DNA from 2 places in the Kocuria sp. 2SI genome. Region 1 is predicted to be linked to the other one. Evidence: predicted binding sites of a transcription regulator. Region 1 holds the regulator's gene; the other holds the start of a gene.

Region 1 (14,875 bases):
AGGCCGTGCGCACGATCGCCGAGGACGGCGCACCGGCCGAACCGGGGCGCATCGTGTGGATCGGGCACTCGACCGGAGGGCTGCTGCTCAGCCTTGCGGCCCTGCTGGCCCAGGAGCCTCCGGCGGGCCTCGCACTGGCCACGCCGTGGATCGCCTCGCATGCCCACGACCTCACGGGCCGGGCCCTGGTCGCCGTGCTGCGCAGGGTGCCGCGGCGCTGGCACGGCCGTCCGCTGCCGCTGCGGCTGACCAGCAGCTACTACCGCAGCCTCTCGGCCGACCACGAGGGTGAATGGGAGCTGGACCCGCGCTGGCGCCCGCAGACCTCGTTCCCGCTCACGGTCGGCTTCCTGCTGGCCGCGCACCAGGGGCATCTGCGGCTGCGTCAGCTGCACCGCGACGGATCCCGGGTGCAGGCCCCGGTGCTGCTGCAGACCGCCCGCGCCAGCCTGTTCCTGCCGTGGTGGACTCCGCTGGCCACCCGCCGCGACACGGTGCTGGACGTGCGGCAGGTGCGGCGCGGGATCGGGGTGCTGTCCCGCACGCCGCGGGTGATCTCCTACGACGGCGGCCTGCACGACATCCACCGCTCCGCCCCGCAGGTGCGCGAGCGGGCCTTCGCCGATCTCAGCGGGTGGCTGCGCGAGATCGCACAGCGCCTGCCCGGCGGCTGAGGACCGGCTCAGGCGCCGCCGGTCACCTTGTCCACGGCCCCGCCGTAGCGGCGGTCGCGACGGGCGAACTCCTCGACGGCGGCCCACAGCGTCCGACGATCGACGTCCGGCCACAGGACGTCCTGGAAGACGAGCTCGGCGTAGGCCGACTGCCACAGCATGAAGTTGGAGATCCGCTGCTCTCCGGAGGAGCGCAGGAACAGATCGACGTCCGGCAGATCCGGCTCGTCGAGGTAGGCCTGAAGGGTCTTCTCGTCGATCTTCCGAGGGTTGAGGCGGCCGTCGGCGGCATCGCGGGCCATGGCGGCTGCGGCATCGGCGATCTCGGCCCGTCCGCCGTAGTTCACGCACATGGTCAGCGTGGCCACATCGTGATCGCGGGTCTCCCGCTCGGCGGTCTCGAGCCGGTCGATCACCGAGCGCCACAGGCGAGGCCGGCGCCCCGCCCAGCGGATGCGCACGCCCCACTCGTGGAACGTGTCGAGCTGGCGCTGCATGACCTCGGCCGTGAAGTTCATGATGAAGGCGACCTCGCTGGGCGAGCGCTTCCAGTTCTCGGTCGAGAACGCGTAGGCCGAGACATAGGGGATGCCCATCTCGATGGCACCGGCGACCACGTCCACCAGGGCGCGCTCGCCGGCGCGGTGGCCCTCGTTGCGCGGCAGGCCGCGCTCATTGGCCCAGCGCCCGTTGCCGTCCATCACCACGGCCACATGCCGCGGCACGAACTGGGCCGGGATCGGCGGAGCCACGGCACCGGAAGGGTGGGCCGGGGGCGGTGCGAAGCGCCTCACAGGGGTCCTCTCGACGGGGATCAGTCGCGCTCGACGAGCTGCAGCGACTTCACGGCGTGCTCCAGATGGAACTGGACGTAGGCGCCGATGATACCGGCGGCCGCCCGGGCGGTGCGGGGCTCGACCGCATCCACCCGGGGCCAGTCGCCGTCCAGCAGCGCCTGCAGGTGGGCGACCACCCGCACGTCCGGGGACAGCGAGCCGGGCGGACGGCAGCGATCGCAGACCATCCCGCCCAGCTGGGCGACGAACGACCGATGCGGGCCCGGATCGCCGCACTGGGCGCAGACCGTGAACGACGGCGCCCACCCGGCCGCTGACATGGCCCGCAGCAGGTAGGAGTCCAGCAGCTGATCCGGGGCGTGCAACCCCCGGGCCATCGCCGACAGCGCCCCGATCAGCAGGTCGTACTGCGGTCGGGTCTGCTGGCCGTCGTCGGTCGAGAGCTGCTCGGCGGCCTCGACCATGGCAGCCGCCGCGGTGAACCGGGAGTAGTCCGAGGCGATGGCCGTGGACCAGGTCTTGCGTGCCACCGCCTGGGAGACGATGTCCAGGCTGCGGCCGTGCACGAGCTGCAGGTCCGAGAGGGTGAAGGGCTCGAGCCGGGAGCCGAACTTGGAGCTCGTGCGCCGCACGCCCTTGGCCACGGCCCGGACCTGACCGTGCTCCCGCGTCAGCAGGACCACGATCCGGTCGGCCTCCCCCAGCGGGTAGGTCCGCAGCACGACCCCGGTGTCCCGGTAGGACGCCGAGGCGAACGACGAGCCCCGGGCCATCTCGGCCTCAAGCCTCCTGGGACGCCGCGCGGGCCGCCCGGTTGACCGCCGAGACGACGGCCTTCAGCGACGAGCGCGTGGTCGAGGAGTCGATGCCCGCACCCCACAGGACCTTCTCCCCCACCGCGAGCTCGACGAACGAGGCGGCGTGGGCGTCCGAGGCGGCCGAGAGCGTGTGCTCGGAGTAGTCGAGCAGCCGCAGGTCGACTCCCTCTGCGCGCAGGATCTGGATGAGGGCGTCGATGGGGCCGTTGCCGCTGGCGGAGCGCTGGCGCGCGGCGCCGTCGATCTCCAGGCCGAGGTCCAGGCGAGTGTCGCCGTCGTCCTCGGAGTGCGTGCTGATCGAGGTGAGGCGGTAGCGGCCCCAGCGGTTGCCCTCGTGATCGGCAGGCAGGTACTCGTCCTGGAAGATCTCCCAGATCTGCTCGCCGCTGATCTCGCTTCCGCTGTCCTCCGTGTGGCGCTGGACCACGCCGGAGAACTCGATCTGCGCACGGCGCGGGAGGGTGAGCCCGCGCTCGGTCTTCAGGAGGTAGGCCACGCCGCCCTTGCCGGACTGCGAGTTCACGCGGATCACGGCCTCGTAGGAACGGCCCAGGTCCTTGGGATCGATCGGCAGGTACGGCACGGCCCACTCGAGCTCCTCGACCGAGACGCCCTGGCGCTGGGCATCGGCCTGCATGGCGTCGAAGCCCTTGTTGATCGCGTCCTGGTGCGAGCCGGAGAAGGCCGTGAAGACCAGGTCGCCGCCGTACGGGGAGCGCTCGGGGACCGGAAGCTGGTTCGCGGTCTCCACGGTGGAGCGGATGTGGGCGATGTCCGAGAAGTCGATCATGGGATCCACGCCCTGGGTGAGCATGTTCAGCCCCAGGGTCACCAGATCCACATTGCCCGTGCGCTCGCCGTTGCCGAAGAGGCACCCCTCGATGCGATCCGCCCCGGCCAGGTAGCCCAGCTCGGCGGCGGCCACGCCGGTGCCGCGATCGTTGTGCGGGTGCAGCGACAGGATCGTGGAATCGCGATGGTACAGGTTGCGCGTCATCCACTCGATCGAATCGGCGTAGACATTGGGGGTCGCCATCTCGACGGTGGCCGGCAGGTTGAGGATCATCTCGCGGTCGCCGCCGATCTCGAAGGTCTCGGCGACCTCGTTGGAGATCCGCGCCGCGAACTCGAGCTCGGTGCCGGTGAACGACTCGGGCGAGTACTCGTAGACGATCCTGGTGTCGGTCGTGGCCGCGAGCTGCTCCTCGTACTTCATGCACAGGCGCGCACCCGTCAGGGCGATGTCGACGATCCCGTCCTCATCCGAGCGGAACACCACCCGGCGCTGGAGGACCGACGTCGAGTTGTAGAGGTGCACGATCGCCTGCGGGGCGCCGGCGATGGCCTCGAACGTGCGCTGGATCAGGTGCTCGCGCGACTGGGTCAGGACCTGGATCGAGACGTCCTCGGGAATGCGGTCCTCGTCGATGAGGCGGCGCACGAAGTCGAAGTCGACCTGCGAGGCGGACGGGAAGCCGACCTCGATCTCCTTGTAGCCCATCTTCACGAGCAGCTCGAACATCATCAGCTTGCGCTGGGAGTCCATGGGATCGATCAGGGCCTGGTTGCCGTCGCGCAGGTCGACGGCGCACCAGCGCGGGGCCTGGGTGATCGTGCGGTCCGGCCAGGTGCGATCCGGCAGCGAGAACGGGATCTGCTCGTGGAAAGGACGGTACTTGTGCGTGGGCATTCCCGAGGGCTGCTGGCGATTCTGCATGAGTGGAACCTGTCTCTCTCGCCGCGCGGGAGCGCCGGGCGGCAGGGGTGCGGAGCGGATCGGGCCGGGCATGGCAGACGCCGCAGCGGGATCCGGCCCTTTCCTGGCGATCTCGACGTCCGAGCGACCGTGAGGTCGGGGACGGGATCCGGCCAGGATCAGGACCCGCTGCGGCAGATCAGCAGTAGCTTCGCGGCCGTGCACATGCTCCTGACCGTATCACCACGCGAGAGCCGCCCGCGCACCGCCTGAGGCCTCACTGCTGGCAGGTGAACTGCTCCGCAGTCTGGCCGCTGTACTCGTCCGGGACCTCGGCATCGACGTCCATGGTCTCCCCCTGGGCGAAGTCCTCGCCGACCGTCAGCGAGAGGCCGCTGAGCAGGTCGTCGCCGGGGGCGATCTGCGATTCGGGGATGCCGAGCTCGTCGGCGACCTGCTCCGCGGCGCCCTGCCAACCCATGGCGTAGTGCAGCTGGGTGCCCGGCAGGTCCTCCTCGGACTGCTCGCCGAGCTCGGCGAGGTCGTAGCCGGCCTCGCCGAGCCGGTCGACGAGCTCCTGGTCCCGATCCTCGGCGCCCGAGGCGTTGTTCACCGTCACGGGCACCGTGTCGGGGCTGAAGGCCGCGCCCGTGGGCTCGGCGGCCGCATTCCCGGTGGGTGCGGCGGTGGCTGTGGCACTGGCGCCGGCCGAGGCCGACGGGGATGCGGAGGCCTCCGGCTCACCGTCCTCGGTCAGGGAGCCGTCCTGGCGCAGGACCTGGAAGAGCTCCTCGGCCGGCTTCTCGTCGAGCTGCAGGCGGTTGGGGTCCTGGGGGTAGACCTCGGAGGGCACCGAGACGAACACCACCCGCGAGAGATCCACGTCCGCCAGCTCCCCGGCCAGCCCCACGATGCGGGTCACATTGCCGAGCTGCTCGTCCACGTGGAGGTTCTGCGTCATGACATCGGCGATGTCGTAGAGGGCAGGGATGTTGCTCAGCGTGCCCTCGGCCTTGAGCTTGCGCGCCAGCGAGGACATGAACTGCTGCTGCGAGCGGATGCGGGACTCGTCGCCGCCGTCGCCGAAGGCCGCCCGGGAGCGCAGGAAGGCCAGGGCCTGCTCGCCCTCGACCGTGGAGGTGCCTGCCGGCAGCTCGAGCCCGGATTTGGGGTCTTCGACCTCGTGGTTCACGCAGACCTCCACGCCGCCCACGCTGCGCGACAGCTCGGTCACGGCGTCGAAGTCGGCGAGCATGAAGTGATCGATGCTCAGGCCGGTGAGCTCATTGATCGCTGCCACCGTACAGCCGGGGCCGCCGTTCTCCCCCGCCGAGTTGAGCATGGCGGCATCCTGCGCAGGGTAGGTCTTTCCGCTCTCCGGGTCCGTGCACTCGGGGATCTCCACCATCAGATCGCGGGGGAAGGACACAACCGTGACGTCCTCGCGGTCCTCCGAGATGTGGGCCAGCATCATGACGTCCGTCTTGCCGCCGCCGTTGCCCTCCTCGACCTCCCCGTAGCGGGAGTTCCCCTCACCGGCGCGGGTGTCCGAGCCGAGGATGAGGATGTCGGTGGCCCCGGAGTCCTCCGCTTCTTCCTGCCCCAGGTTCAGCGGGCTGGTGACCAGGTTCTGCTGCAGCTTGAAGATGCTCAGCCCGCCGATGCCCACCACGACGGCCAGAAGCATGGCCGCGATGATCAGTCCCCAGCGCCGCCCCTCCGGCGGCGCGGACGCGGCACTCCAGTGACGACCGAGCTGCTCCGGCTCGGTGGTGCGCTCGTCGGCTGCTGCGTCATCTCGGGGGTGTGTGCTCACGTGCTCTGTTCCGGTCGATCTGGGGGGGGGGTGGCCTCGGGGCTTTTAGAAGCCGAGCCGTGACATCTGCCGCGGGTCGCGCTGCCATTCCTTGGCCACCTTCACGTGCAGGCTGAGGTAGACCCGGGTGCCGAGCAGCCGCTCGATCGAAGCACGGGACGTGGCGCCGATCTCGCGGAGGCGGGCCCCTTGCTTGCCGATCACGATGGCCTTCTGCGACGGGCGCTCCACATACAGCGAGACGTGCACGTCCAGCATGGGATCGTCCTCGGGCCGGTCCTCGCGCGGGATCATGTCGTCGCACACGGCAGCCAGGGAGTGCGGCAGCTCGTCGCGCACGCCCTCCAGGGCCGCCTCGCGCACGAGCTCGGCCACGAGCGTCATCTCCGGCTCGTCCGTGAGGTCGCCGTCCGGGTACAGGGGCGGGGAGATCGGCATATGCGAGATCAGCAGCTCGGCCAGCTCCTCGAGCTTGAAGCTGTCGACCGCCGAGACGGGGATGACATCGGCGAATCCGATGTCCTCGGGCACCGGAGTCGGCGTGTAGTCGCGCCCGCGCTTCCTGGCCCTGATGGCCTGACGGCGCTGGAACTCCACGTGCTCCGCGGTGAGCACCTCGCGACCCATGGCCTCCACGGCCATGAGCTGCTCGGCGAGCTCCCCGCGATCGACCTTGTCCGCCTTGGTGATGATCGCCACGATCGGCTTGCGCCCAGCACTGGCAAGCTGCTGGGCGATGAAGCGGTCGCCGGGGCCGATCTTCTCGTCCGCCGGGATGCAGATGCCCAGGACGTCGACCTCGCTGAGGGTCTCGCTCACGAGCTCGTTGAGCCGCTCCCCCAGCAGCGTGCGCGGGCGGTGGACCCCCGGCGTGTCGACGAGCACGAGCTGGCCGCTGTCCCGGTGCACGATCCCGCGGATGGTGTGGCGCGTGGTCTGCGGGCGGTTGGACGTGATCGCGATCTTCTCGCCGACCAGCGCATTGGTCAGCGTGGACTTGCCGACGTTGGGCCGTCCCACGAAGACGGCGAAGCCCGCGCGCGTCTGTGCGGGGTCATCCCACTGCGCGGGGCCGCCGGTCCGGGTTGTCTCGCTCATCTTCAGGTGCTGCTCTCAGGTGTCGTGGTGAGGACGGGATGGCCGCTGCGTTGCGCTCGGCGGCGGTTCAGCGGATGGTCTCGGCGGGGGCCTGCCGGCCCAGGAAGCCGCTGAGCAGCTGTCGCTGCAGGGCGAACATGGTCGTGCGCTCGTCGTCCTCGGCATGGTCGTGGCCGAGCAGGTGCAGGATGCCGTGCACGGTCAGCAGGGCGAACTCGTCCTCGGTGCTGTGCCCGGCCTCGGCGGCCTGCCTGGCGGCCACCGGCGGGCACAGCACGATGTCCCCGAGCACGCCCTCGGTCGGCTCCTGGGCGGTGCCGGCGCGCAGCTCGTCCATGGGGAAGGACAGGACGTCGGTGGGCCCGGGAAGATCCATCCACTGCACGTGCAGCTCGGACATCTCGTCCTCGTCGACCACGGCGATCGACAGCTCGACGGACTTCGACAGGTGCAGCTCGCGGAAGCAGTGCTCGATCAGCTCCCGCTGCCGCGCCGGGACGTACGCCTCCCAGCTGGCGCGATCGGCGGCCGTGGCGTCCTCCGGCAGCGGGCGGATGTCGAACTCGACGCTCATGCGTCCTCCCCCTGCCGCTCCTGTGCGTCCTGCGACGTCCCGCGCTGGGCTGCGGCCTCACGACGGGCGTCCTTGCGCTCGCGGCGCTCCTGGCGCCGGCGGTTGGTCACGCCGAAGACCTCGTAGGCATCGACGATCCGCCCCACCAGCTCGTGGCGCACGACATCGTCGCTGGTCAGCTCCGGGAAGGCGATGTCCTCGACGCCGTGGAGGATGTGCTCGACCTGGCGCAGGCCCGAGGATGTGCCGCCGGGCAGGTCCACCTGGGTGATGTCGCCGGTGACCACGATCTTGGAGCCGAAGCCCAGGCGCGTGAGGAACATCTTCATCTGCTCGGGCGTGGTGTTCTGGGCCTCGTCGAGGATGATGAAGGAGTCGTTGAGCGTGCGCCCGCGCATGTAGGCCAGCGGGGCCACCTCGATGGTCCCGGCCTCCATGAGCTTGGGAATCGCGTCCGGGTCGAGCATCTCGTGCAGGGCATCGAAGAGCGGCCGCAGGTAGGGGTCGATCTTCTCGTTGAGGGAGCCGGGCAGGAAGCCCAGCCGCTCGCCGGCCTCGACCGCGGGACGCGTGAGGATCAGCCGCGAGACCTCCTTGCGCTGCAGTGCCTGCACCGCCTTGGCCATGGCCAGGTACGTCTTGCCCGTGCCGGCCGGGCCGATGCCGAAGGTCACGGTGTGGTCGTCGATGGCGTCCACGTAGAGCTTCTGGTTGATCGTCTTGGGGCGGATGGTGCGCCCGCGCGAGCTGAGGATGTCCTGGTTCAGAGCGCTCGAGGGCCGTGCCGCCGCATCCCTGCCCAGGATGCCCATCAGCTGCGCGATCACCTGCGGGGTGACGAGCGTCCCCTGGGAGGCCAGGGCTCGGATCTCCTCGAGCAGCGCGACGACGACGGCGACGTCCTCCGCGCGGCCGTCGACCGAGACGGTGAGGTCGTGGGCGCGCAGATGGGTGCCCGGACGGGCCAGCTCGATCTGGGTCAGCGCGGAATCGGCCTGGCCGATGCTGCGCACCATGGTCTCGCGGTCGTGGAAGACGACGGTGCGCCGCACGCGCTCCTGCTCCGGGGACGCGTCCTGCGCGGGTGCCCCGACGGGACGCTGCGGGTCCGCTTCGGTGTCCGAGAGGGTGCTGTGATCCATGGTGAGGGCCGTGTGGCCGCTGCCGCCTTCCGTTGCGCTGCGCGTGGTCTGCTCCGCACGGGAGGCTGCAGCTGGTGCAGGCCGAGGTGCGGTTCGAGGGCCCATGCTATCGCGCCGGTGCGACGCGCCGGCGGGCGGCTGTGCCGCCGTGGATGCTCACCAGCGCCCGAGAGCGCAGGACAGCACGGCCACGGCAGCGGCCCCTGCCGTGGAGGAGCGCAGGACCTCCGGGCCCAGCAGCATCGGCTGAGCCCCGGCCTGCACGAAGCGCTCGAGCTCCGCATCCGAGACGCCGCCCTCCGGGCCCACGATCAGCCCGATCCCCTCCAGGTCCTCGTGGGACGCCAGCTCCGGAAGCAGCTCGGTGAGACGCTGCTGCGCGCTCTCGTGCAGGACCAGCCAGCGGGTGCCCGGCGCCTCCTCGATGAGCCGGGCCAGCGAGGAGCTCGTGACCGGCTCGCGCAGCTGCGGCCAGCGAGCCCGTCGGGACTGCTTGGCCGCCGAAGTCAGGGCGGACTCCCACTTGGCCAGCTGCTTGGCCTGGCGCTCGGGGCGCAGCTTGGCGATCGAGCGCTCGGCCTGCCACGGGATCACGGCCTCGACGCCGAGCTCGGTGCAGGACTCGACGGCCTGCAGATCACGGTCGCCCTTGGCCAGGGCCTGCACGAGGACCAGCTCGGGGCTGCGCGCCGGCTCCTGCACGGAGTCCTGGACGCGCAGCTCGATCCGGTCGCCAGCGGCGCTCACGACGCTGCCGGTGACCCGCAGCCCGCGGCCGTCGACGAGCTCGAGCCGCTCGCCGGTGCTCAGGCGCCGCACGGTGGCGGCGTGGCGGGCCTCAGGGCCGCTGAGCACGATCTGCTCCCCCGTGCCGGCGCCGAGCAGCTCGGTCTTGGCGAGGAAGACGGGCAGCGTGGTCATGTCCGGCGCCTCACTGATCCGCGAAGCGGTCGCGCAGCCGCGAGAAGAACCCGCCGCCGCCCCCGCGCTCCTGCGTGCGGCTCACGGCGGTTCCGGTGTGCTGCTCCTCGCCGCGCAGGGAGGCCAGCCGGGTGAGCAGCTCGCGCTGCTCGCCGGTGAGGTCCTCGGGGGTCTCGACCTCCAGGTGCACCACCAGATCGCCGCGCTCCCCGCTCTGGCTGCGCAGGCGGGTGGAGCCCAGGCCCTCGACCCGGCGGGTCTGACCCGACTGGGTGCCTGCGGGAATCGAGATCTCCTGGGGGCCGTCGAAGGTGTCGAGCTTGAGGGTGGTGCCCAGCGCGGCCGAGGTCATGGGGATCCGCACGGTGACGTGCAGGTCGTCGCCGTCGCGGGTGAACGTGGGGTCCTGGGTGACCTTGGTCTCCACGTACAGGTCGCCGCTGGGGCCGCCGGCCACGCCGGCCTCGCCCTGCCCCGACAGGCGGATGCGCACTCCGCTGCGCACGCCGGCGGGGATCTTGACGTTCAGCGGGCGCTTGTCGCGCACGCGCCCGTGGCCGTAGCACTCCTGGCACGGGGACTTGATGACATCGCCGTAGCCGCGGCAGGTGGGGCACTCGGCCACGGTCATCACGGTGCCCAGGGGCGAGCGGATGGGCTGGCGGACCTGGCCCTGGCCGCCGCAGTCGGTGCACTGCTCAGGGTGGGTGCCCGGCTGGCAGCAGGTGCCCTGGCACTCGGGGCACACGACCGCGGTGTCCACCGTGATCCGCTTCTGGGTGCCGAAGACGGCCTCCTGCAGGGAGACGTCCACGGTGATCAGAGCGTCCTGGCCCTGGCGCGTGCGGGACTTGGGGCCCTGGGCTCCGCCGCCCTGGAAGAAGGCGTCGAAGATGTCGCCGAAGCCCCCGAACCCGCCGCCGCCGCCGAAGCCGCCGCCGCCGAAGCCGGACTCGCCGTTCTCATTGCCGGTGGCGTCGTAGATGCGCCGCTTCTCCGGGTCGGAGAGGACGTCGTTGGCGTGGGAGACGCGCTTGAACTCATCGGCGGCATCCGGCGACGGGTTGACGTCCGGGTGCAGCTGACGGGCCTTCTTGCGGTAGGCGCGCTTGATCTCCTCGGCGGAGGCGTCCCGGGACACGCCCAGGGTCTCGTAGTGATCGCTCACAGGTCGTTCCGTCCTCGTCATCTCTGGGATTCGTGGTCTGCGCGCCCCTCGCCGGGCGCATGGCCGGGCTCGAGGAGAGCGCGAGTCTGTTCGGTGCGGCTCAGCTGGGCAGCGAGCGCGAGAGGTAGCTGGCCACGGCGCGCACCGCCGCCATGGTCTGCGGGTAGTCCATGCGGGTGGGACCCAGCACTCCGAGCTTGGCCCTGCGCTGCGGACCGTATCCGGTGGCGACGACAGCGGTCTCGACCAGCGGGTCCGACGAGTCCTCCGCGCCGATGCGCACGGCCACCCCGCGCTCGTCCTGCTCCATCTCCGAGAGCAGCTGCAGGAGGGTGACCTGCTCTTCGAGCGCCTCCAGCACGGGGCCGATGCTGCGGCGGAAGTCGTCGGTGGACTGGGCCAGGTTCGCGGTGCCTGCCAGCAGCATGCGCTGCCCGGACGCGCTGTCCAGCACGGCGGCCACGGCCGCGGCCGCCGCCTCCAGCAGGGGCTGCTCGGCCGGGGGCGCCTGCTGGGCCGCGGCCATCACGGCCGCACCGGCTCCGGCCAGTGGATGCCCGACGACCGCGCCCAGCAGCCTCGCCCGGGCATCCAGGACGACGGACTCGGCCACCGGCTCGGGCATGCGCAGCATCCGCTGGGAGACCCGGCCGTCGGTGGGGATCACGACCAGCAGGACCTGGTGCTCGTCCATGCGCACCAGCTCCAGGTGCCGCAGCGCGGCCGAGCTCACCGACGGGTACTGCACGACCGCCACCTGGTGGGTGAGCTTCGAGAGCAGGCGCACCGTGCGCTCCATGACGTCGTCGATGCCGTCGGCGCCCTCGAGCAGGGTCTGGATCGCGCGGCGCCGGGCCGGGGTCAGCGGCTGGACCGCCGCGATCCGGTCGACGAACTCGCGATACCCCTTGGCCGTGGGGATCCGACCCGAGGAGGTGTGGGGGGCCATGATCAGGCCCTCCTCCTCCAGCACGCCCATGTCGTTGCGCACGGTCGCCGAGGACACGCCGAGGGCGTGGCGCTCGACGAGGGCCTGGGAGCCCACCGGCTCCCGGGAGTGGACATAGTCCTCCACGATGGCCTGCAGGACCTGCAGCCGCCGGGGGTGATCCATGTTCCGCTCCTTCCTGCGCTGTGCGTGCTCGCTCGGAGGACCATTCTGGCACTCGGGGGCGCACACTGCTAAGCCAGTGTAGGCGGGCTCACGCCTCCGCGCTCGCACCGGGGCATTGGTACGCTCGCCGCTGATCCGCCCGGAGGCGCCCCCTCCGGCGCGCCGCACCACCACGTCCGTCGATCTGGAGGCCGCCATGCCCCCTTCGTCCTGGGGACCGCGCTCCCTCAGCGACCTGTCCGCCTCGAACCGCCCGCCCGAGCCGCGTCAGCTGCCGGTGGCCCGCGGCATGGTCCTCGAGGAGTTCGAGACCGGCTGGGTCGGGGCCGTGGTGCGTCTGGAGACGATCGGCGGCATGCGCGTGCTCAGCCTCGAGGACCGTCGGGGCAGGATCCGCAGCTTCCCCCTGGGGCCCGGCTTCCTCTTCGAGGGCGAGCCCGTGATCGCTGCCGAGCCTCAGCGCCGCAGCGTACCCAAGGCTCCCGCGCGCACCCGCTCCGGGTCGGTCGAGGTGGAGGGCTTCCGCGCCCGCACGGCCCAGGCCTCCCGCATCTGGGTCGAGGGCAAGCACGACGCCGAGCTGGTCGCGAAGGTCTGGGGCCACGACCTGGCGGTCGAGGGCATCGTGGTCGAGCCGCTGCACGGCGTGGACGATCTGGCCGCGGCCGTCGCGGAGTTCTCCCCCGGGCCGTCGCGGCGCCTGGGCATCCTGGTCGATCACCTGGTCGCAGGCTCCAAGGAGTCCCGGATCGCCGAGGAGGCCATGCGGGTGCCGTCCGCCCCCGGCAACGTGGCGGTGCTGGGCCACCCGTACATCGACATCTGGCAGGCCGTGAAGCCCAGCGCCATGGGCATCCGCGCCTGGCCCGAGGTGCCGCGCGGGATCGATTGGAAGACCGGGATCTGCCGCGGACTGGGCTGGCCGCACGAGACCCCCGAGGACATCGGACGGGCCTGGAGCTCGATCCTCTCCCGCGTGAACACCTACGCCGATCTGGAGCCGGCGCTGCTCGGGCGCGTCGAGGAGCTCATCGACTTCGTCACGGTCCCCGGCAGCGCCTGAGCAACCCGTCACACGGGGCCTCCCACGAAGCCCTCGGAGGCCGTCAGCGGCTAGACTGTGCAGGACCCGAGCGCCTCCCCGACCCCAGGGGACCTGCGGCGCCCGCTCGACCGGCCCTGCCGGTCACACGACCTCGAAGGTGGACAGTGGCCGTCTCCAGCAGCAGCCCCCAGCGACTCAGCGACTCCGGTGCCGAGCCGGCCGACCCCGGCTCCGACGACCAGGCGGCCCTCGCGCCGAACGAGTACGAGGGGCTCAGCGCCCAGCCCGGTCCGGTCTCCGTCTCGGACGATCAGCAGCTGGCCACGCTGACGCACATGCTCGGAGTGGTCGGATGCGTGCCCAGCATGATCATCCACCGCTGGGCCAGGGGCCGCGCCCGCTTCACCGAGCAGGAGTCCCTGGAGGCCGCCAACTTCACGCTGCTGCCCACCCTCGTGGTGATCGCCGGCGCGCTGCTGGCCTTCATCCCGTGGGTCGGCTGGATCTTCGCCATCCTGGCCGCCGCAGCCTGGCTGATCCTCGCCATCTCTTCGGTCGCCGCAGCCGTCTCCGCCAACTCCGGGCGTCCGTACCGCTACCGCCTCAACTGGTACCTCTACGACGCCCTGGCCAGCCGACGCCAGGAGCGCCGCCGGGAGCGCGAGACCTCCGGTCCGGTCACAGCCCAGGGCCAGGTCGTCACCCCCAGCGGCCGCACCGCTGATGCCCCCGAGCCGGGTGCCGGCGCGCAGAACTGACCCGGACGCCCCACGGCACGCGCAGAGGGCCCCGCTTCGGCGGGGCCTTCTGCATGTCAGCCGCAGGTCTGCCCGGCTGTGGACCGGCCGTTCCGACGGGTCCGAGAGCCCTGCGGCTCAGTCGACGAGCAGCCGCCGCACCACGGCGTCCCCGAGCAGGCGGCCGCGCAGCGTGAGCACGAGCCGGCCCTGCAGCGCGCTGCGGCCGTCGATCAGCTCCTCGGCCACCAGCCCCGCGATCTGCTCGCGCCCCTCCGGACGCAGCGCCGTGAGCGGCATGCCGTCTGCGATGCGGGATTCGAGCATCACGCGCTCCATGTACCGGGTGTCGTCGTCGAGCTGCTCGCGGCCCACGGCGGGAGAGAGGCCCCTGCGCACCGTCTGCGCGTACGGCATGGGGTGCTTGCGGTTCCACCAGCGCACGCCGCCCACGTGGCTATGGGCGCCGGGGCCGACGCCCCACCAGTCCTGGTTGTGCCAGTAGGCGAGGTTGTGCGCCGAGCGGTTCTCCAGCGCGCTGCGCCCGCCCGCGGCCCGGGACCAGTTGGAGATCTCGTACCACTCGAAGCCTGCCTCGGAGAGCATCTGCTCGGCGATCCCGTACTTCTCGGCCTGGTCGTCCGGGTCCACCGGGTCCACGTCGCCGCGGCGCATCTGCGCCGCCATGCGCGTGCCGTCCTCCACGATCAGGGAGTAGGCGGAGAGGTGGTCCGGCTCCAGGGAGATGGCCTGGCGCAGCGACTCCCTCCAGTCCTCGAGCGACTCCCCCGGCGTGCCGTAGATCAGATCCGTGCTCACGGACAGCCCGGCCTCCTTGGCCAACTGCACGACCCTCGGCACGTTCGCGGGATCGTGGGTGCGCTCCAGGGTGCGCAGGACGTGCGGCACTGCGGACTGGACGCCGAAGGACACACGGGTGAATCCTCCGTCGGCCAGCGTCTGCAGGTCCTCCCGGGTCACCGAGTCGGGATTGGCCTCGGTGGTGACCTCCGCGCCCTCCAGCAGACCGAAGCTCCCGCGGGCGCTGTCCAGGATCTCCACGAGCGCCGAGGAGGCCAGCCGGGTGGGCGTGCCCCCGCCGAAGAAGACGGTGTGCAGTCCACGGCGCGCCGCCCCGGAGCGCTCGAGCGCCTCGCGGGCGAACTCGATCTCGCGCACGGCCTCGAGGTGGTAGGCCGCCTGCGAGACGTCGGGGCCCAGCTCCAGGGCGGTGTACGTGTTGAAGTCGCAGTAGCCGCAGCGCACGGAGCAGAA
Region 2 (14,875 bases), on a different contig from region 1:
CCCCGGAGTAGGGGAAGCGCCCGAAGCCCACGAGCTGGCGCACCGTCAGGCGGGTGACGTAGTGGTTCTCCTGCCGCAGGATCGACAGGATCTTGGCCAGGTCCTTGGACTTCGTCCTGGCGACGTCCATCTCCGCGACCCTGATGACGCCCTCGTCGAGGGAGAGCAGGCGTCCGATCATGGTCAGCAGCGTCGACTTGCCGGCGCCGTTGGGCCCCACCAGCGCGGTCATGCCGCCGGTGGGGATCTCGAGGTCGACCGGGCCGATGCGGACCTCGTCGGTGTAGTGCTTGCGGACAGTGTTCAGGGTGATCACAGGCGTCCCTTTCGCAGGATGACGTACAGGAAGACGGAGCCGCCCACGAGCTCGATGATGATCCCGACGACGCCCTGGGCGTAGAAGACGTGGTGCATCAGGAAGTAGGCCCCGGAGAGCACCACGAAGCCCATGAGCATGGCGACCGGGAAGATCCGTCGGTGGTCGTAGGTGTCGGCGAACTGGTAGGCCAGGGTGGCCACCAGGAAGCCGAGGAAGGTCAGCGGGCCTACCAGGGCGGTCGAGACGGCCATGAGGATCGAGATCAGGAACAGGATCCGGATGGTCTCCCAGCGGTGGTTCAGCCCCAGGTTGTTCGAGACGTCGGCGCCCATGGCCACGACGTTCAGCCGCCGGGCCGACAGCCACAGCGCCAGCCCCGCGGCCAGGCACAGGGGGATCGCGATCGGCAGGAGGCTCGCATCCGCGTTGGACACGGAGCCGAAGAGCCGGGCGTTGAGGACGTCGAACTCGCTGGGGGTCAGCAGACGCTGCATGAAGGTCGACACCGAGCCCAGGCCGCCGCCGATGATGATGCCGACCAGCAGCATGACGTGCATGCTGCCTCGGCGCCCGGCGAGCAGCCAGGTGTACAGGGCGGTGGCCAGCAGGACCATCAGGGTCACCTGGACCACGAACTGGGTCATGCCGCTGAAGGCCACCAGACTGGCGGCTCCGGCGAAGTAGACCACGCCCGTCTGGATCGCCACGTACAGGGACTCGAAGCCCATGATCGACGGGGTGATGATCCTGTTGTTGGTGGCGGTCTGGAAGCTCACGGTCGCCATGGCCTGGCAGAACGCCACCACGCCCATCACGATCACATTGGTCAGCCGCAGCTCGGCGATGCGCCAGAACCCCGGCGTGCCGAACGGCAGCGGGTTGTCCCAGGCCAGCAGACCGCCGGCGAAGAACACGGACAGCGCGAGCAGCACCACGACCACGATGACGTAGCGCCGGCGGGCGGCGGGGGTCGCGAAGGCCCCGGCGCTCGAGCGCTGGGCCTTGGCGGTCGTGGGTCTGGCGACTGTCATCCGGGGGTCCTCCATCAGGCGCTGCGGCGCTGGCGCAGCAGCAGGGCGACGAACACGACGGCTCCGACGATGCCGAGGATCACGGAGACGGGGATCTCGAACGGGGCGATCAGCGTGCGCCCCAGCAGATCGCACACGGTGACGATCGCGATGCCCAGCAGGCAGACCCAGGGAAGGTTGGAGCGCAGGTCGTCGCCGCGGATCATCGAGACGATGTTGGGCACGATCAGCCCCAGGAACGGCAGATTGCCGACCACGACGGTCACCACTCCGGTGGCGATCGCGATCAGGATCGTGCCGAAGAGGATGATCCGGCTGTAGTTCAGCCCGATGCTCGTGGCGATGTCCTCGCCCAGCCCGGCGGCCGTGAGCCTGTCGGCCACGATGAACACCACGACCACGACGGCCGCCACGATCCACAGCACCTCGTATTGTCCGCGCAGCACCGAGGTGAAGCTGCCGGCGAACCACACGCCGAGGTTCTGCAGCATGTCGGTCTGCAGCGCCATGAAGGTCGAGACGGAGCCGACCACGGCGCCGAGCATGATGCCGACGATCGGCACGATCAGCGACGAGCGCAGGGACACCCGGCGCAGGAAGAGGAAGAAGACCATCGTGCCGATGAAGGCGAAGAGGATGGCGGTTGCCATGCGCGTCATGAGCGTGGCAGACGGGAAGACGATCATGGCGGTGAGCAGGCCCAGCCCCGCCCATTCGGTCGTGCCGGTGGTCGTGGGCTCCACGAAGCGGTTCTGCGTCAGCAGCTGCATGACCAGCCCGGACATGGACATGGCCGCCCCGGCCAGCACGAGGGCGATCGTTCGGGGAAGGCGGGTGATGCCGAGCATCTCAGCGCCGCCCTCCGAACCGAGGTCGTAGACCCCCGTGAACAGGGACAGGACCAGCAGCCCTGCGACCGCTGCGGTCGCCAGCCACAGCTTCCAGTCGAGCAGGGCTGCGGCGAGCCCGGATCGTCGGGTGCTCGCCTCGGCGCCGGTGCGGGCTTCGGTCATCGGGGTCCCCTCAGCATGGTCGGGCGGTGCGGAGGCGGCGCCTCGTCCCGGAAGGCCGGGCACGAGGCGCATGCCTCAGCGGCGGCACCTGCGTCGGGCCTCGACGCCGGTGCCGCCGCTGACAGATCAGCAGGTCAGCTGCTCTTGGACTCGAAGGCGTCGGCCAGGCCGTTGAAGATCTCGGTGTAGGTCTGGATGCCCTCGTTGGTGTAGGTGTCCGCCGGAGCGTAGTAGATGTTGCCCTCCTTCACGGCGGTCACGTCCTGCAGCGCCTCGGACTGCTCGATGACCTCGGCGGCGGGGGTGGCGCCCTCCTCCGAGCTCACGCCGGCGTCGCGGTCCAGGACCACGATCCAGTCCGGGTCGGAGTCGGCGATGGCCTCGACGGAGATGTCGTCGCCCTGGTGGTCGTCCGAGGCGCCTTCGACCTCGAGGGCCGGGGTGAAGCCGAACTCGTCGAACAGCGGCCCGAAGGTGCGTCCCACGCCCGGGGCGATGTAGCCGATCTCGCCGCCGGAGACGTTGACGGCCATGACGGTGTCGCCCTCCTGATAGGAGTCGGACACGCGCTGGGCGGCATCGTCCAGGCCGCCGTTGAGCGAGTCGGCCTCCGAGGTCTTGTCGAAGATCTCGCCGATGGCCGAGGTCTGGCGCTTGAGCTCCTCGAAGAAGTCCTCGCCTTCGCGGGGCTCGAACTCCACGATCGCGGCATCCGGGACGAGCTCGGCGATCTGATCGTGGTAGTCGCCGAAGCGCTGGCCGTTGACCACCAGGCTGGGCTCCACGCCGGCGATGGCCTCGAGGTCCGGCTCGCGGTGATTGCCGATGTCGACGACGTCATCGCCCTGCCAGCACTCGACCGTCTCCGGCAGCAGGGGCTTGGGTGCCGCGGCCAGCTCGACGTCCCACTCGCACAGGGTCTCGAACGTGCGGTTGTCGGTGGCAACCACGTTCTGCGGAGGCAGCGCGACGGTCTCGGTGCCGAAGTTGTCCTCGACCTCGATGCTGTCGGTCTCCCCGGAGCTGCTCTGGCTGTCCGAGTCGCCGGAGCCGCCGCAGGCGGTGAGTCCGAGGGCCAGGGCCAGGGCCAGGGGCAGTGCGGCCAGTGCGGCGCCGGAGCGGCGGCTGGGTGCAGGCATGGGAGCATCCTCTTGTCTGTCGACGACGTGGTGGCGGAGCAAGGTGAGCCTCACCTTGAGTAGGTCAGCATTACCTTACTGGTGACCTTAGAGGATTCTCCCAGCTGTTGCCAGGGCTTCCCCCGGAGTCTGCGGGCCGGCTGGGAGTCGTTCCGGGGCGTTCGCTCCTCCGCGGTGCGCAGCTGGCACTCGCCTTGACCGACTGCCAGCGCCGTCTCTAAGGTGGCGTTAGCACTCGCCCTCGGGGGGTGCTAAGGGATTCGGGCCGATCGGCACCGCGACGACGGTTGGCAGATCCTCTGGCGCACCAGCACCGGGGTCCTCGCAGCAGCGGGGAGCAGCACCTCGGCGGGGCGCCGTGACAGCTTCAGCAACACTTCGAATCCATGAGAGAAGGAGACATCGTGTCGATCTCCATCAAGCCGCTTGAAGACCGCATCGTCGTCCAGGTCGTCGAGGCCGAGCAGACCACCGCCTCCGGCCTGGTCATCCCGGACACCGCCAAGGAGAAGCCCCAGGAGGGCAAGGTCATGGCCGTGGGCCCGGGCCGCGTCGACGACTCCGGCAACCGCATCCCGGTCGACGTCAAGGAGGGCGATCTCGTGATCTTCTCCAAGTACGGCGGCACCGAGGTCAAGTACAGCGGCGAGGAGTTCCTCGTCCTGCCGGCGCGCGACGTGCTGGCCGTCGTCGAGAAGTGAGCCTGACGACCCCCTGATCACCTCAGGCGGTCCGAGCAGAGGGCGCCCGCCGCGTGCCCCGCGGTTGCGCGGGTCCGCGTGGTCGGCGCCCTCTCTCGTCGATCAAGACCCCAGTCATCCCGACGGGCCCGCGCCCGTCGATCCCGAAGGAGAATCCGGCCCATGGCCAAGCAGCTGCTGTTCCGCGAGGACGCACGCAATCAGTTGAAGGAGGGTGTCGACCGCCTGGCCGACACCGTCAAGGTCACCCTCGGCCCGCGGGGCCGCAACGTGGTCCTGGACAAGAAGTGGGGCGCCCCCGTCATCACCAACGACGGCGTCACGATCGCCCGCGAGGTCGAGCTCGAGGACGTCTACCAGAACCTGGGCGCTCAGCTCGCCAAGGAGGTTGCGACCAAGACCAACGACGTCGCCGGCGACGGCACCACGACCGCCACCGTGCTGGCGCAGGCGCTCGTGGAGGAGGGCCTGCGCAACGTGGCCGCAGGCGCTGCTCCGGGCCAGATCAAGAGGGGTATCGAGGTTGCCGTCCAGGCGGTCGCCGATCGCCTGCTCGAGGACGCCCGCGAGGTCTCCGGCGACGAGGTCGCCAAGGTCGCGGCCATCTCCTCCCAGTCGGAGGAGATCGGCGAGCTCATCTCCCGGGCCTTCGAGGTCGTCGGCAAGGACGGAGTGATCACCATCGAGGACGGCTCCTCCACGGAGATCGAGCTCGAGGTCACCGAGGGCATGCAGTTCGACAAGGGATACCTGTCGCCGTCGTTCGTCAAGGACGCCGAGCGCCAGGAGGCCGTCATGTCCGACGGCCTGGTCCTGCTCTACCAGGGCAAGATCTCCTCGGCGCAGGATCTCATGCCGGTGCTCGAGAAGGTCGTGCAGACCAAGAAGCCGCTGACGATCATCGCCGAGGACGTCGAGGGCGAAGCCCTGTCCACGCTGGTCGTCAACAAGCTGCGCGGCACCCTGGACGTCGTGGCCCTGAAGGCCCCGGGCTTCGGCGACCGTCGCAAGGCGATCATGGAGGACCTGGCGGTTCTCACCGGCGGCACCGTGGTGACCTCCGAGCTGGGCATCGCCCTGGACCAGGTCTCCCTGGAGCAGCTGGGCTCCGCCCGCACGGTCACCGTGACCAAGAACGAGACCACGATCATCGACGGCGGCGGCACCGCCGAGGCGATCTCCGAGCGCGTGGACTACATCCGCGGCCAGGTCGAGCGCACCGATTCCGAGTGGGACCGCGAGAAGCTGCAGGAGCGCCTGGCGCGCCTGGCCGGCGGCGTGTCCGTGATCAAGGTCGGCGCGGCCACCGAGGTCGAGGCCAAGGAGCGCAAGCACCGCATCGAGGACGCCGTCTCCTCGACCCGCGCGGCCCTCGAGCAGGGCATCGTGGGCGGCGGCGGCTCGGCGCTGGTCCACGCCTCCGCGGCGATCGACGACGTCAAGGCCCAGCTCGACGGCGACGCTGCCGTGGCCGCGGACATCGTGCGCCGCGCCCTGCGCCAGCCGCTGCGCTGGATCGCGCAGAACGCCGGCCAGGACGGCTGGGTCGTGGTCTCCCGCGTGGAGCAGATGGAGCTCGGGCACGGCTACGACGCCAAGGCCGATCAGTACACCGATCTGCTGGCGGCGGGCATCATCGACCCCGTCAAGGTGACCCGCTCGGCGCTGCAGAACGCGGCCTCGATCGCGGCCCTGGTGCTGACCACCGAGACCTTGGTCACCGACAAGCCCGCGGAGGACGATCAGGACGGCCACGGCCACCAGCACTGATCCGGAAGCTGCGGCGCTGACAGCGGCCGCAGCAGGCCGAGGGTAGGCCCGGCTCCCATCGCACTCGCGGCGGGAGCCGGGCCTTCTGCGCACCTCGGTCGCTGCCGCGGGCGGGCGGCCCGCGCTGGTAGGTTGACGCCCGTACTTCCCCCGGAGGCTGCGCAGGCAGGCTTCCGCATGACCCGCTGCCGTGGCCGCAGCACGGAGGATGAGGCATGCCCGAGCAGCAGGAGACAGACCGCAGCGCAGAGGACGCCCGACGCCGGGAGTCCGTGGCCCGGTACTCGGGCTTCCGCCCGGAGATCCAGGGGCTGCGCGCCGTCGCCGTGATCATGGTGGTGCTCTACCACGTCTTCCTCGGGCGCGTCTCGGGCGGCGTGGACATCTTCCTGCTGATCTCGGCGTTCTTCATGACGCTGTCGTTCGTGCGCAAGCTCGAGGGCGGGCGCCCGCTGCGGATCGGACGCTACTGGCTGCACACCTTCAAGCGGCTGCTGCCGCTGGCGGTGCTCACGGTGCTGGGCACCCTGGTGCTGGTCGCTCTGTTCTTCCCGGCCTATCGTGTCGAGGAGGCCCTGCGTCAGGCAGCGGCGACCCTGACCTACACCGAGAACTGGGCCCTGGCTCTCACCTCGGTGGACTACTACGCCGCCGACCGCTCCACGGCCAGCCCGTTCCAGCACTTCTGGTCCCTGTCCGTCCAGGGCCAGGTCTTCCTGCTGTGGCCGCTGCTGTTCGGACTGACCTGGCTGCTGACTCGTGGTCGGTCCCGCCTGCGGCCCGTGCCTGTGCTCGCGGTGCTGTTCAGCGCCATCTTCGCCGCCTCGCTCGTGTTCTCGATCGTCACGACCGCCACCCAGCAGGAGTTCGCCTACTTCGACACCCGAACCCGGCTGTGGGAGTTCGCCCTGGGCTCGCTGCTGGCCTTGGCGCTGCCCTTCATCCGACTCCCGCGGTGGCTGCGCGTGGTGCTGGGGTGGGTGGGGTTCGTCTCGATGGTGCTGGTGGGCCTGCTGGTCGATGTGCAGGGGGCCTTCCCCGGCTGGATCGCCCTGTGGCCCCTGCTCTCGGCGGCCGCCATCATGGTCGCCGGGCAGACGAACTCGCGCTTCGGCCTGGACCGGATCTTCGCCGCCAAGCCGCTGGTGCGCCTGGGGGACTCCTCCTACGCGCTCTACCTCGTGCACTGGCCGCTGCTGATCACCTACCTGGTCATCCGCGACCGCCCGGAGGCGGGGCCGCGCTCCGGGGTGGTGCTGATCGTGCTCTCGCTCGCTCTGGCGATCCTGGCGACCAAGCTCATCGAGACGCCGCTGAAGAGCTGGAAGTGGCCCGAGGCCACCAAGCTGCGCCTGGCCGGAGCGGTCGTCGTGTGTCTGGCGGTCGGTCTGGGGCCGGTCCTCGCCTGGCAGCAGAGCCTGCGCGCGGACGTCGCCGAGGCCCCGGACGGCCCCACGGCCTCGAACCCGGGTGCGCTCGTGCTGCGAGACGACGTGCAGACCGCGCCGGATCCCGACGCCCCGACGATTCCGCTGGCCGCCCAGCTCGACGACCAGGCGCCGGACCGGGGCGCGGCATGCCCGAGCGAATGGGACATCCCCGTCGGATCGCAGCAGTGGTGCCGCGAATCGGTGCCCGCGGAGGACCCGTCGCAGACCGTGCTGCTGATCGGCAACTCGCACTCCGAGCACTGGCTGGACGCCCTGCGGCCGGTGGCCGAGGCGAACGGCTGGCGGGTGGTCAGCTACATCAGGCCCGGCTGCTATTGGACGAGCCACGAGGACCAGCGCGATGACGAGTGCGGCCCCTGGCTCGACGGCTCCATGCCCCTGGTGCATCAGATCGACCCGGATCTGATCATCACCCAGTCGACCTTCACCAACGCCGGGGGCGAGTACTACAAGCCGGACTTCGACCAGCGCGTGCGCGAGGTCACGGGCGAGGGCTACCGCGTCCTGGGAGTGCGCGACATCCCGCGGTTCGATCAGGCTCCGCCGGAATGCGTCATGGAGGAGGGGTCCGCGCAGGCTCCGCAGTGCCAGAAGACCCATCCCATGCTCGGACAGCCCGATCCCATGCAACCGCTGGCCGAGGAGCTGCCGCTGTACGCCGAGATGGACATGACCGATCAGATCTGCCCGGAGGGGACCTGCCCGCCCGTCATCGGGAACATGTACGTGCAGTGGGACAGCGGGCACCTGTCCATTCCCTACTCGCGCTCGCTGGCCTGGACCTTCGGCGACCGCCTCTCCGCAGCCCTGGCCGAGGACGGCGTGGTCGTGGAGCACCAGCCCGCTCTGCCGCAGCTGCAGTGAGGGCCGCCTCGGCAGGCGGAGGGGCCGAGGGCCCGTGAAGGGTCCTAGACTGTCCTCTCGAAACCGCACCGCGCCCGGGAGCCGCCGGGGCGTCGGCCGTGCCGTCGATGGAAAGGTCCTCCCCGTGTCAGAAGCCCCCGTCCCGACCGCCCTGTCCGAGGATCCGTTCGGCTTCGTCGGACTCACCTACGACGACGTCCTCCTGCTGCCGGGCAGCACGGATGTCATCCCGTCGGAGGCCTCCACGCGCACGCGCCTGTCGCGGCGCATCGAGCTCGAGACGCCCATCATCTCGGCCGCCATGGACACGGTGACCACCGCCAAAATGGCGATCCAGATGGCCCGACTGGGCGGCATGGGCGTCATGCACCGCAACCTGTCGATCGCGGATCAGGCCGAGAACGTGGACCTGGTCAAGCGCAGCGAGTCCGGGATGATCACCGATCCCGTGACGGTCAGCCCGGAGGCCACCCTGCGCGAGCTCGACCGCCTCTGCGGCTACTACAAGGTCTCGGGCCTGCCCGTGGTCGAGGACGGCACCCGCCTGGTCGGCATCATCACCAACCGCGACACCCGCTACCTGCCGGAGTCGGACTTCGACACCCGCACCGTGCGAGAGGTCATGACCCCCATGCCTCTGGTCACCGGGCGCGTGGGCATGCCCAAGGAGGAGGCCTTCAAGCTGCTGGCCTCCAACAAGCTCGAGAAGCTGCCCCTCGTGGACGATCAGGGCGCGCTGAGCGGGCTGATCACCATCAAGGACTTCACCAAGGCGGAGCAGTACCCGCGCAGCACCAAGGACGACGAGGGCCGCCTGCGTGTCGGTGCGGCCGTCGGCTTCTTCGGCGACGGGTGGGAGCGGGCCATGACGCTCGTCGAGGCCGGCGTGGACGCCCTGTTTATCGACACCGCCAACGGGCACTCCCAGGGCGTGCTGGACATGATCGCCCGGCTCAAGGCCGAGCCGTCGGCCGCCCACGTGGACGTGATCGGCGGCCAGGCCGCCACCCGGCAGGGCGCCCAGTCGCTGATCGACGCCGGGGCCGACGGCATCAAGGTCGGCGTGGGGCCGGGTTCGATCTGCACCACGCGCGTCATCGCCGGCGTGGGCGTCCCGCAGATCACCGCGATCAACGAATCCGCCAAGGCCGCGATCCCGGCCGGTGTGCCGCTGATCGCCGACGGCGGCCTCCAGCACTCCGGCGAGATCGGCAAGGCGCTCGTGGCCGGGGCGGACTCGGTCATGGTCGGCTCGCTGCTTGCCGGCACCGATGAGTCCCCGGGCGATCTGATCTTCATCAACGGCAAGCAGTTCAAGGCCTATCGCGGCATGGGCTCGCTGGGGGCCATGCAGACCCGGGCCGGGAACACGTCGTTCTCCAAGGATCGCTACTTCCAGGCGGACGTGGGCTCGAACGAGAAGCTGATCCCGGAGGGCATCGAGGGCCAGGTGCCCTACCGCGGCCCGCTGTCCTCGGTGATCCACCAGCTCGAGGGCGGTCTGCGCCAGACCATGTTCTACACCGGCGCCCGCTCGATCGAGGAGATCAAGCACAAGGGCCGCTTCGTGCGGATCACCTCCGCCGGGCTCAAGGAGTCGCACCCGCACGACATCTCGATGACCGTCGAGGCCCCCAACTACAAGCGCTGATCGGACCCGACCCGGCGCTGACGACAAGGACGCTGACGTGAACCTGAACTACGACATCGAGATCGGCCGCAGCAAGCGGGCCCGTCGGACCTACTCCTTGGACGAGGTCGCCCTGGTGCCCTCGCGGCGCACGCGCGACCCCCGCGAGGTCTCGACCGACTGGCGGATCGACGCCTACACGTTCGAGACCCCCTTCCTGGGCGCGCCCATGGACTCGGTGACCTCCCCGGCCACCGCGATCGCGCTGGGGCGCATGGGCGCTCTGGGCGTCCTGAACCTCGAGGGGCTGTGGACCCGCTACGACGATCCCGAGCCGCTGCTCGAGGAGATCGCGTCCCTGTCGGGCGAGGATCTCCCGGCGGCCACCCGCCGCATGCAGGAGATCTACCGCGCCCCGATCCGCCCGGAGCTGATCACCCAGCGCCTGGGGGAGATCCGGGAGGCCGGGGTGATCGTCGCCGGCGCCCTGACGCCGCAGCGCACGCAGGAGCACTACCGCACCGTGCTGGAGGCGGGCGTGGACCTGTTCGTGATCCGCGGGACCACGGTCTCGGCGGAGCATGTGTCCCAGGCCGAGGAGCCGCTGGACCTCAAGCGCTTCATCTACGACCTCGACGTCCCCGTGATCGTCGGCGGAGCGGCCGGCTACACCCCGGCCCTGCACCTGATGCGCACCGGTGCCGCCGGCGTGCTCGTGGGCTTCGGCGGAGGGGCCTCCATGCGCACCGAGCAGGTCCTCGGCATCCACGCCGCGGGCGCCTCGGCGATCTCGGACGTCGCGGCGGCTCGCCGCGACTACCTGGACGAGTCCGGCGGGCGCTACGTCCACGTGATCGCCGACGGCGGCGTGGGCACCTCCGGGACCATCGTCAAGGCCCTGGCCATGGGCGCCGATGCCGTGATGCTGGGCACCGCGCTGGCCCGGGCCGAGGAGGCTCCCGGACGCGGCTGGCACTGGGGTGCTGAGGCCCATCACGGCGAGGTCCCGCGCGGCGTGCGGACCCGAGTGGGCATTGCGGGGCCGCTGCAGGAGCTGCTGCACGGGCCCTCGAGCCAGGTCGACGGCACTTCCAACCTGGTCGGCGCGCTGCGCCGGGCCATGGCGACCACCGGCTACCTGGACCTGAAATCCTTCCAGCGCACCGAGGTCGTCGTCCACGGCTGAGCCGTCGGGACCAGGTGACGGGGGGGTGGGCACCGCTGGTGCGCGCCCCCGTCGTGCGTCCTGTGCGCGATTCGGCGGCGTCCGGGGGCGTCATTAGACTGGAACGGTGCTCAGGACCGCCCTCAGACCCAGATCCCTGCTCGTGCTGGCGGTCTGTCTGGGCGTAGCCCTCGTCTTCGTCCTGCTCAGCCGCTGGCAGCTCGAATCCAGCCGGGACGCGCAGACCGTCTACGACCCGGGCAAGGAGATCGTCCGCCCGCTGGACGAGACCATGGACCCCGGCTCCGTCCCGACCCTCGAGCAGGTCGACACCGCCGTGGAGGCCACCGGCACCTATCTGCCGGATTCGACCGTGCTGATCGAGGACCGCCTGCAGGATGGGCGCTCCGGCTGGTGGGTCGTGGCCGGTCTGCAGATCCCGGGAACGCAGGACGACTGGTCGGACGCCGATGCCGATCTGGTGCTGCCCGTGGTGCGCGGCTGGACGGATGACCCCGAGCACATCCCGCAGCTTCCCGAGGGGGAGATCTCCGTGGCCGGGCGGCTGCTGCCGCAGGAGGCTCCGGTGCCCACCCAGGACCAGGAGCCGGGCCGCTACGCCAGCCTGTCGCCGGCGCAGCTGACCAATGTGTGGGACGCACCGATCTACTCGGGCTTCGTCACCGCCATGGCAGAGGCCCCCGCAGCGCAGCCCGCGCCCCAGGACGGCACGACCGGGCTGGCCGACGACGACGGCACCCTCCCGGAGGTGGGCAGCCTGATGTCCTCGGATCTGGAGGCCGTCTCGGTCGATCAGCAGCCCACGGATACCTCGCTGGATCCGCTGAACATCTTCTACGCGGTCGAGTGGGTGGTCTTCGCCGGCTTCGCGCTGTGGATCTGGTTCTCCTCCGTGCGCGATGACCACCGGCGCAGCCAGGACCCCGCGGCCTGGTTCGAGCTCGACGGCGAGTCCCTGGCCTACGCCTGGGATCAGCAGGCCCAGCGGTTCTACTACTACGATCCCGTCGCCGGGGAGTACTTCTACTTCGACGACCAGCCCGCCGCGGACCAGAGCGTCCCGGCCGGTGCAGATGACCAACCGGAGGACCGCGGGCGAATCGACCCGCAGAGCGGAGAGCAGCGATGACCCAGGGAGTCCCGCAGGAGGGAACGCCCCGGCCCAAGCAGCGCACCGACGGGGTGCGCGTCACGGCGCCGGAGGGGGCGGATCCGTCGAAGGCCCGCGAGCCGGGCCAGCTGCCGCAGTACTCGGCGCTGCGCACGCGCCGGCGCTTCGGCGGGACCGAGTCCCAGATCAGGTGGTGGCTGAACTTCTACATGGTCTGTGCCTGGATCTCCGGCACGTTCCTGCTGCTGCTCGTGGCCGAGATGATCCTGCGCTACGCCATGGGCTTCGACGTCATTGCCGGGGGCACCATGGCGGGCACGGGGGAGCCCGTGGCCCTGGGCCTGCGCGACAACGAGCTGATGGACATCGAGGGCGGTGTCAACATCTCCACCTGGGTGCTGATCGTGCACGGCTGGTTCTACGTGGTCTACCTGTTCTCGTGCTTCCGCCTGTGGATGCTCATGCGATGGCCGTTCCCGCAGTTCATCGTCATGGCCCTGGGCGGCGTGGTGCCGTTCCTGTCCTTCATCGTCGAGCGCAAGATCCACCGCTCGACCGCCCAGGAGCTGGCCTCGTTCCCCAAGGCGGCCAAGCGGTACTGAGGCGCCGACCGGCCGCAGCCCTGCGGTGACCTAGACTGTCGGCCGTGACATCTCAGCCCAGCACCACGTCCGCATCCGAGACCGCCGATGCAGCCCACGGGTCCCAGGGCCCGGTCCTGGTCGTCGACTACGGAGCCCAGTACGCCCAGCTCATCGCCCGCCGCGTCCGGGAGGCGGACGTCTACTCGGAGATCATCCCGCACACGCTGTCCACGCAGGAGATCTTGCAGCGCAAGCCGTCTGCGCTGATCCTCTCCGGCGGGCCGTCGTCGGTGTGGGCCGAGGGCGCCCCGGTGCGCGATGCCGAGCTCTTCGAGGCCGGCATCCCGATCTTCGGCATCTGCTACGGCTTCCAGGTGATGGCCAACGCCCTGGGCGGGACGGTGGCCAAGACGGGCGCGCGCGAGTACGGCGCCACGATCGTCGACGCCTCGCTGGGCGTCGCGGACACCGCGCCCGAGGGCCAGGACGTGCCGGGACCGGATTCGATCCTCACCGGCTCCCCGCGCCTGCAGAAGGTCTGGATGAGCCACGGGGACTCCGTGACCGAGGCCCCCCAGGGCTTCCGCGTGCTGGCGTCGTCCGGCGGCGCACCCGTCGCCGCGTTCGTGGACGAGCAGCGGCGCCTGGCCGGTGTGCAATGGCATCCGGAGGTCCGCCACACCGAGCACGGCCAGGCCACGATCGAGCACTTCCTCTTCGGGATCGCCGGGCTGAAGCCCACGTGGTCCACCGAGAACATCATCGACGCCCAGGTCGAGCGCATCCGCGAGCAGGTCGGCGACGGCCGCGCGATCTGCGGGCTCTCCGGCGGCGTGGACTCGGCGGTGGCCGCGGCGCTCGTCCAGCGCGCGATCGGGGACCGCCTGACCTGCGTGCTCGTGGACCACGGGCTCATGCGCCAGGACGAGGTCGAGCAGGTCGAGACGGAGTACGTGGCCTCGACCGGCGTCAACCTGCACGTGGCGCGGGAGTCCGAGCGCTTCCTCGATGCCCTGGCGGGAGTCAGCGACCCCGAGACCAAGCGCAAGATCATCGGCCGCGAGTTCATCCGCGCATTCGAGGCCGCCGAGGAGGCGGTGCTCGTGGCCGCTGCGGATGAGGGCGCCAAGGTCACCCACCTGGTCCAGGGGACCCTCTATCCGGACGTCGTCGAATCCGGCGGCGGCGAGGGCGCGGCCACGATCAAGTCCCACCACAACGTCGGCGGGCTGCCCGAGGACCTCGAGTTCGAGCTCGTGGAGCCTCTGCGCGAGCTGTTCAAGGACGAGGTCCGCGAGGTCGGCCGCCAGCTGGGCCTGCCCGAGTCGATTGTGGGACGGCAGCCGTTCCCCGGTCCGGGCCTGGGTATCCGCATCATCGGCGAGGTGACCAGCGAGCGCCTGGAGATCCTGCGCCGCGCGGATGCGATCGCCCGCGAGGAGCTCACCGAATCCGGGCTGGATCAGGAGGTCTGGCAGATGCCGGTCGTCCTGCTGGCAGACGTCCGCTCGGTGGGCGTGCAGGGCGATGGCCGCACCTACGGCCACCCGATCGTGCTGCGCCCCGTGTCCAGCGAGGATGCCATGACCGCCGACTGGTCCCGCCTCCCGGAGGACCTGCTGGCGCGGATCTCCAACCGGATCACGAACGAGGTCCAGGAGATCAACCGCGTGGTCCTGGACGTGACGTCCAAGCCGCCGGGAACCATCGAGTGGGAGTGAGCGGCGGGGCCGCAACGGCCCTGCCGCCTCCCGCAGGCGGCGTCTCCCGCGCCGACTGAGCAGTACCCGACGCCGCGGCCCGCCCAGGCCGCGGCGCTCACCCATTAGGAGAAGCATGTCCCCCTCGTCCGAGTCCGGAGCCCCCGTTCCGCATGGCTCCGCGTCCTCCCACCGCAGCGGCCAGGAGACCGTCTCGCTGCAGGCCTGGACGCGGCAGATGGACGCCTACACCGGCCCGGACACGCTGCTGGACTTCAACCAGGTCGACAACGTCTGCATCGACCTGACGGAGGCCAACTCCTCCGGGCAGGCGCAGCTGATGATGGGCCGCCCCACCCGCCTGTCCACGATCATG

The links. The regulator HrcA, encoded in region 1, represses chaperone genes, less so after heat shock. The targets are predictions, from matches to a motif close to TTNGCACTCGNNNNNNNCGAGTGCNAA.
Region 2: a site for HrcA is predicted at 3,685-3,711, ahead of groES (co-chaperone GroES). Genes of this name have one in related genera too.

The regions. Positions count from the first base shown of each region.
Region 1 is NZ_SCNB01000009.1:33,896-48,770, forward strand. It holds gene FFS25_RS06815 (alpha/beta hydrolase) at 1-674, shown strand, start outside; gene FFS25_RS06820 (isoprenyl transferase) at 683-1,468, opposite strand; gene recO (DNA repair protein RecO) at 1,489-2,244, opposite strand; gene leuA (2-isopropylmalate synthase) at 2,252-4,006, opposite strand; gene FFS25_RS06835 (LCP family protein) at 4,263-5,801, opposite strand; gene FFS25_RS06840 (GTPase Era) at 5,847-6,899, opposite strand; gene ybeY (rRNA maturation RNase YbeY) at 6,967-7,473, opposite strand; gene FFS25_RS06850 (PhoH family protein) at 7,470-8,489, opposite strand; gene FFS25_RS06855 (16S rRNA (uracil(1498)-N(3))-methyltransferase) at 8,772-9,536, opposite strand; gene dnaJ (molecular chaperone DnaJ) at 9,547-10,704, opposite strand; gene hrcA (heat-inducible transcriptional repressor HrcA) at 10,805-11,818, opposite strand; gene FFS25_RS06870 (DUF3097 domain-containing protein) at 12,015-12,881, shown strand; gene FFS25_RS06875 (DUF4870 domain-containing protein) at 13,028-13,621, shown strand; gene hemW (radical SAM family heme chaperone HemW) at 13,739-14,875, opposite strand, start outside.
Region 2 is NZ_SCNB01000006.1:30,526-45,400, reverse strand. It holds gene FFS25_RS04955 (iron ABC transporter ATP-binding protein) at 1-316, opposite strand, end outside; gene FFS25_RS04950 (iron chelate uptake ABC transporter family permease subunit) at 313-1,350, opposite strand; gene FFS25_RS04945 (ABC transporter permease) at 1,365-2,363, opposite strand; gene FFS25_RS04940 (siderophore ABC transporter substrate-binding protein) at 2,498-3,502, opposite strand; gene groES (co-chaperone GroES) at 3,907-4,203, shown strand; gene groL (chaperonin GroEL) at 4,366-5,973, shown strand; gene FFS25_RS04925 (acyltransferase family protein) at 6,189-8,288, shown strand; gene guaB (IMP dehydrogenase) at 8,413-9,939, shown strand; gene FFS25_RS04915 (GuaB3 family IMP dehydrogenase-related protein) at 9,983-11,104, shown strand; gene FFS25_RS04910 (SURF1 family protein) at 11,211-12,233, shown strand; gene FFS25_RS04905 (DUF3817 domain-containing protein) at 12,230-12,817, shown strand; gene guaA (glutamine-hydrolyzing GMP synthase) at 12,862-14,520, shown strand; gene FFS25_RS04895 (hypothetical protein) at 14,636-14,875, shown strand, end outside.